Lentisphaera araneosa HTCC2155: one gene and its partner. The protein of the gene in region 1 interacts with the protein of each later gene in a pairwise test. Links are inferred from orthologs where the notes say so. Each region holds a gene or a part of one and is shown on either strand. Other genes may lie near its edges. The genes, in order: ruvA and ruvC.

Evidence for each region.
Region 2: the proteins of ruvA (region 1) and ruvC interact in binary tests that used the Escherichia coli proteins (3 or more experiments, as listed by UniProt). The link is inferred for Lentisphaera araneosa HTCC2155 from one-to-one orthologs.

Annotation. Positions count from the first base shown.
Region 1 is NZ_ABCK01000003.1:201,349-204,549, forward strand. What follows is about bases 4-2,873. They hold ruvA (Holliday junction branch migration protein RuvA), read left to right. Parts: upstream 4-1,063; coding sequence 1,064-1,684; downstream 1,685-2,873. Other genes in these bases: LNTAR_RS03775 (mechanosensitive ion channel family protein), read right to left, coding at 4-186; LNTAR_RS03780 (DUF6901 family protein), read right to left, coding at 262-924; ruvB (Holliday junction branch migration DNA helicase RuvB), read left to right, coding at 1,692-2,717; LNTAR_RS03795 (YicC/YloC family endoribonuclease), read left to right, coding at 2,714-2,873. Outside these bases: more of LNTAR_RS03775, read right to left, coding at 1-3; more of LNTAR_RS03795, read left to right, coding at 2,874-3,201. UniProt on the Escherichia coli protein: The RuvA-RuvB-RuvC complex processes Holliday junction (HJ) DNA during genetic recombination and DNA repair.
Region 2 is NZ_ABCK01000007.1:64,720-67,908, forward strand. Bases 126-2,983 are described here. They hold ruvC (crossover junction endodeoxyribonuclease RuvC), read right to left. Parts: upstream 1,885-2,983; coding sequence 1,366-1,884; downstream 126-1,365. Other genes in these bases: LNTAR_RS08695 (redoxin domain-containing protein), read left to right, coding at 230-1,369; LNTAR_RS08705 (efflux RND transporter permease subunit), read right to left, coding at 2,055-2,983. In the rest of the region: LNTAR_RS08690 (excisionase family DNA-binding protein), read left to right, coding at 1-5; more of LNTAR_RS08705, read right to left, coding at 2,984-3,189.

The DNA of each region.
Region 1 (3,201 bases):
CTTAACAACTTTGATGCCGATCCAATAGATGGCTATCGCGTGCAGTAGGGGCACACCATAGATGCTTAATAGCTCCATGCTCTTTTCTGCGATGGGGAACGTAGCTTCAGATGCAGGGCTGTCTCCAATGACAGAGGCGTCTTCAACAACAGGTGTGTCTGCGGCTGCAAAAATAAAGTTTAACATACTCTTCTATCCTAATTTTGTTGAGTTATGAAAACAGTATCGTTTCTATGTGAAAATCCCAAATATTCTTAAAAATTAATCGAAAGATTTTAGCTTGTTTTCGAGTTGTTTTGTGATCGAAAGGGACATTAAGACAGTGAGGGAGTGGTAGATGAGTACAGCGTTGATGCCAGCGTCACCTTGAGCGAGTTCTTGAACTCGATGACTGAGATTAGTGAAGAGATCGTTTAAAACGTTGAGAAAATCAGCATCTTTCTTGTCGTCACGACTCTCGTTTTGGAGTTTTTGCACGGCAAAAAATAGCGTGAAGGCATGGATGACTTCGTCTTTTGTAGGGAAGGGGGGGATGAAGTCAATGATTTTGCGAGCTTCGCGACCTACTGGGCAGGCAGATTGGAAAACGGCGATGCGTACGAGTTCTCCGATTATATCCTGTAATTCACGGTCTTTGTATTCGATGTATCGTCCCGAGCTTTCCCAAACTTTTACTGTGGCTTTATCAATCGATTTCTTTTTGATAATATTTCGGGCATAGGAATTAAGCGCACGAGCAGCGGGACATAAAGGGAAGTCACCTTGGGATAGGGTACAATTAGCACATTTGTGGTTTTCAAGTTTTAACCACTCTTGGGGATTTTTACTTTCATTAGCATCGAGATTAATACTCTTGGTGTTGGTATAATCAAAACTCCAGCTGAGGGGCTCGCCATCAGCTTCGTTATTAAAAATAATTTCCATTTTCTTTATCATGTACAAAGATAAACTTTAAAAGCTGAGCAAGCAAAAAATTTCATCAGCTTTATCTCAAATTGTCGGGAAATGAAGCCAGTTTAATCTATATTCTTAGTTAATTATAATTTTATTGAAGGCGATGCTGATGATAGCGCATTTAAAAGGACAATTGGTAGAGCTCGAATTGAGCAATGCAGTGATCGATGTGGGAGGCGTAGGCTATTACGTCGATATTCCTATGAGTACTTATGATCGCCTACCAAAAGTAGGCTCGCCAGTGGCTTTGCGAATTCACATGACCGTTCGCGAAGATGCAATGAATCTATATGGTTTCGCAACAGATGAAGAACGTAGCTTTTTTAGAATGATTACTTCAGTGAGTGGGATTGGACCAAAGATTGCCTTAGCAGCGCTATCAGCTTTGCCGACAGAAACCTTTTGTGAAGCGATTCAGGAAGGCAATATAAAATTGCTGAGTAAAATTTCCGGCGTGGGTAAACGTATGGCGGAACGCATGGTTGTTGAGCTAAGAGATAAAGTGGGTGCCTTGGGCATGACCTCAGCCTTTGTCGCAAAAGTAGCTGATGATGATATGTCGGCCCAAGATAAGGAAGCTTTTAACGACTCTATCATGGCCTTGGAAGCATTGGGTTACCGTCCCGATACAATTCGCAAGACTGTTAAAACGATTTTTGATGGCCTAAGCCCCGCCCAACGCAGCTCTGAAAATATTATTAAAGCGGCCTTATCCGCAATGAATAGCTAGGTCCTCTATGTCTGAAAACTTTTTTGAGTCAACTTTAAAGAAAGAGACTGGCGAAAACGACAATATCTTACGCCCTAAAACTTTTGAAGAATTCCCTGGACAAGATCAAGTAAAAGAGCGCCTCTCAATTTTTGTGGAAGCCGCAAAAATGCGTGATGAAGCCTTGGGGCATTTTATTTTGAGTGGACCACCCGGCTTAGGCAAAACAACTTTGGCCTATATCGTCGCTAATGAGCGTGGCAAAGGCATAAAGACTTCTTCTGGTCCAGTATTGGAAAAGCCCGGTGATCTAGCTGGATTACTGACTAGTTTGAGTGATGGCGACATTTTATTTATTGACGAGATCCACCGTCTTCCGATTGCGATTGAAGAGTACTTGTACTCGGCCATGGAAGACTTTTTTATTGACATCATGATTGACCAAGGTGTAGGAGCTCGCTCAGTGCGACTCAATATTCCTAAGTTCACTTTGGTAGGAGCCACGACGCGTTTAGGTTTATGCTCAGCGCCATTACGCTCAAGATGTCAGCATGTCCACCGCCTTGAATATTATAGTGACGAAGAATTGGGAAGAATTGTTAAGCGCTCTTCCGATTTAATTAATTGTGAAATGGATGAGAAGGCGAGCCATGAAGTGGCTGGCCGGAGTCGTGGCACACCCCGAATTGCCAATAATTTATTGCATTGGGTACGAGACTACGCGCAAGTTAAAGCAGATGGATTTGTGACTTGGGATTTAGCTAATAAAGCCCTCAATATGCTGAATATTGATAGCAATGGCTTAGATGAAATGGACAAGAAGATCCTCAATACAATTGCCTATAACTTTGACTGTGGCCCCGTGGGGATAAAAAATATTGCCGTCAGTGTGGGAGAAGAAGTGGGGACTTTGGAAGACGTCTACGAGCCATTTCTCATACAAGAAGGCTATTTAGTCCGAACTCAGACAGGACGAGTTATTTCTCAAAAAACAAAAAATATGCTAGGGATCAATTCAAACTCTAGCGATGAACAGGATTTACCAAATTTATGAAAAGCATGACGGGCTATGGTCGCGGTGAAGCGACTTTAGAAGATTTTAGTATTGTGGTTGAACTCTCGACTGTAAATAGAAAAGGCTTGGATATGCGCGTTAATTATCCACGTGAACATTTAGCTCTCGAGGGTTTAATTCGCAAGAAAATTGGTGGGGTTTTATCTCGTGGTATGGTGACAGGTAGTTTAAACCTTTCATTTAATGCGGGTGCGATGTCCGCAAATGTAAACAAAGATTTGATCAAGTCATACATTGAGCAACTCCAAGAAGTTCACGAAAGTATGGGCATGGAATATACTCCAGACACGGTGCGCTTGATGAGTTTGCCAGGTGTTTTAGAAGACAGCGGTAAAAATATTGATGAAGACTTACTCATGAGCTGCGCAGCAAAAGCTTTGGATAAAGCTCTTGAGCAACTTTTAGAAAACCGCGTGCGAGAAGGTTTGGAAATGAAAAAAGATTTTCTCGAGCGCTACGAAAC
Region 2 (3,189 bases), on another replicon or contig:
TTTAGATATTATTATCTGGACCAATCTGAGCGACCTAGCCTAGATGAACACTCGAAATTTAGGCACCTATTTCTTAATTTTACTAAAAAATGATCAATACGATAAATTTCTCTTTAATTATGAGGCCTGTACCCTGTTATATCTAAACTGAATCGAAATTTTGGAGTAAGCAGGAGTTCCAAAATGGAATTGAGGGATTAATTTCAGAAAAATTAATAAGGGATTGAAGATGAAGTATTTATTTATATTATTTTTTGCGGCACTGAATTTATTTGCGGCACCAAAGCCAACTATTGAAGTGGGAGCACAAGGCCCCAGCTTTAATTTAAAAGGTCTTGATGGCAAAATGCATACGATTGAAGAATACAAAGATTCCAAGGTGCTTATGCTGGCCTTTACTTGTAACCATTGCCCTTCGGCTCAGGCCTACGAAGAACGCATGGTGAAATTAGCCAATGATTATAAAGATAAGAGTTTTCAGTTAGTCGCTATTTCTTCAGCAGCGCCAAAAGGAGTTCGTATTAATGAATTAGGTTACAGTGTGGAAGATGATAGCTACGAGGCTATGATTATTCGCGCTAAGAAAATGAAGTATAATTTCCCCTACCTCTATGACGGCGATAAACAGGAAGTCTCCAATGCCTATGGCCCTCGAGTTTCGCCCCATTTTTTCATTCTCGACGAAAACCGCAAAGTGCGTTACCAAGGACGTTTTGATAACGACAAGAGTGGTCAAGATATAAAAAGTCACGATGCCATCAATGCGATTGATGCCTTACTCGAAGGCAAAGAACCCCCTGTGGCGAATACGAAAGTGAATGGCTGCAGCACGAAGTGGCTTGAAAAAGAATCAGCTGTAAAAGCTTATAATGAAGCTTGGGAAAAGCAGGAAATTACTCTCGAAGAAATTGACGTGGCAGGAGTTAAAAAGCTCGTAGAAAATAAAACCGACAAGATTCGTATGATCAATGTCTGGGCAACTTGGTGTGGTCCGTGCATGGCGGAATTTCCTGACCTCGTTAAACTCAATCGTCGATTCGAATACCGCAATTTTGAACTTATCACTATCAGTATTGATGATTTAAAACGCAAAGACAAAGCCCTGAAATTTTTACAGAGCGAAAATGCGGGTGTCACTCGTCGCATTTCTAAAGGCCTCAAAAATGAAGGTCGTGCGAGTAACAATTATATTTTTGATGGCAAAGATGCTGATGGTTTAATCAAAGCCTTGGATGTGAAATGGGAAGGCCCGATTCCCTACACCATCATTATCAAACCAGGTGGAGAAGTCATCTATCGTCACCAGAGTGAGATTGATCCTGCGGAAGTACGCGAGCTCATTATCGATACCTTTGGCAAAGGTTTCTAAAGCTGAATACCCAATTTTCCTGAAGTAGGGGAAAGTATCGCCTGGCCGTGACAAACGGCCAGCGCTAAAGCATCGGTTGCATCATCATTAATTTGAGAAACATCCGCTTGCAGAATTCCCGCAATCATAAAAGCAACTTGTTCTTTGGAAGCGTCGCCTGAACCGGTGATTGCTTGCTTGGCACGTTTGGGAGAATATTCCCAAACGGGAAGATCCGTTCCCGCTAAGGCACTCAAAACTGAGCCACGAGCCATGCCGAGAATCATTGCGGTCTTCGCAAATTTAGAATAAAAAGTTCCTTCAATCGAGATGTGATCGGGTTTATAGAGTTCAATCAGTTGAGTGATGGCCACGTGCAGGCGTTTCAAGCAATCGAGCTGACTCAATTTGGCCTTGTTTTTTACAACGCCACAATCAATGGCATTCATACTGCCATTCTCAAAGAGGTCCACAATCCCGTAACCCGTGGAACGAAGCGAGGTATCGATACCTAGAATGCGAATTTTTTTACTCAGGGTGTTATCCTCGGGATGAAATTAAAATCAGCCTCAAATCGAACGTCGACTTGAGGCTGATTAAGCTAGCTTAGCTTTAAGGGTTTTGCAATGAAGATCATCCCGTAGTTGAAAGAATGCTTGAAGTAGATTATCTGCAGAGATTAAGCAAAAGTAGAGTACTTAATTGACTAGTCTCCGGAACCTTTGTTCTCCTCTTCACTTTGCTGTGTATTCTCTTCCTCCTTAAGCCAGACACTTAGACGGCGCCAAATATAGACGAAGTCCATAGGCAGTACAAGGAGGGCAATGAGAGTACACAGAATGGCGAGGGAAGCGAGAATGCCACAGAGGACGATAAACATTGGATCAAGACTGATATCCATTGTTCCTGCCGTATAGAGCCCAACTCCGAGCCCTAAAGCTAAAAACACAATAAAAATTTTATCAATTGTGGCATCGGATAATTTGCTGTAGTACTGCACTTCTTTCACCATAGAGAAGAGGCAAGGAACGAGGAAGACAGAGAGTTGAACTACTAGCATGCCGCCAAAAGAAGGAATGGCCATGGGAACCATGACGTCTGAGCCGCGACCAGTGGAATTCAGTACAGGCAGTAAGGCAAGTAGCGTGGTTGCGGTGGTCATTAAGCAGGGGCGAATACGACGCTGTGCCCCTTGAATAACATCACTTCGTAAAGAATGAATATTATCGTATTTTTCTTTGCCGAACTGATCTTTGAGATAGGTCCCCATGACCACGCCATCATCAGTCGCGATACCAAAGAGGGCCAGAAAGCCAACCCAGACAGCAACCGAGAGATTGATCGCTTTAATACTAAAGAGGTCGCGAAAATTGATTCCCCATAATTCCCCATCTAAAAACCAGCTTTGGCCATAGAGCCAGATAAGGATAAATCCTCCAGCCCAAGCGACAGCTACACCGCTAAAGACCATCATGGTATTGGGGATATTTTTAAAGTGCATAAAGAGTAAGATAAAAATAATAAACATGGCGAGAGGCAGTACCACACGTAGTTTCTTCTCGGCGCGGATCTGATTTTCATATGAACCCGCAAAGTGATATTTTACACCATCGGGTAGAATGAGTTCTCTTGACTTAATGAGACTATTGAGGTACGCCTCAGCACTCTCGACAACGTCGACTTCGGCATAGCCCTTGAGCTTGTCGAAGAGTACGTAACCAGTGAGGAAGGTATCCTCATTTTTGATCACTTGCGGACCGCGCACATAATTAATTTTAGCCAGTTGATTAAGAGGAATCTGCTGTCCATCAGTTCCTGCGACTAAAATATTATCAATTTCC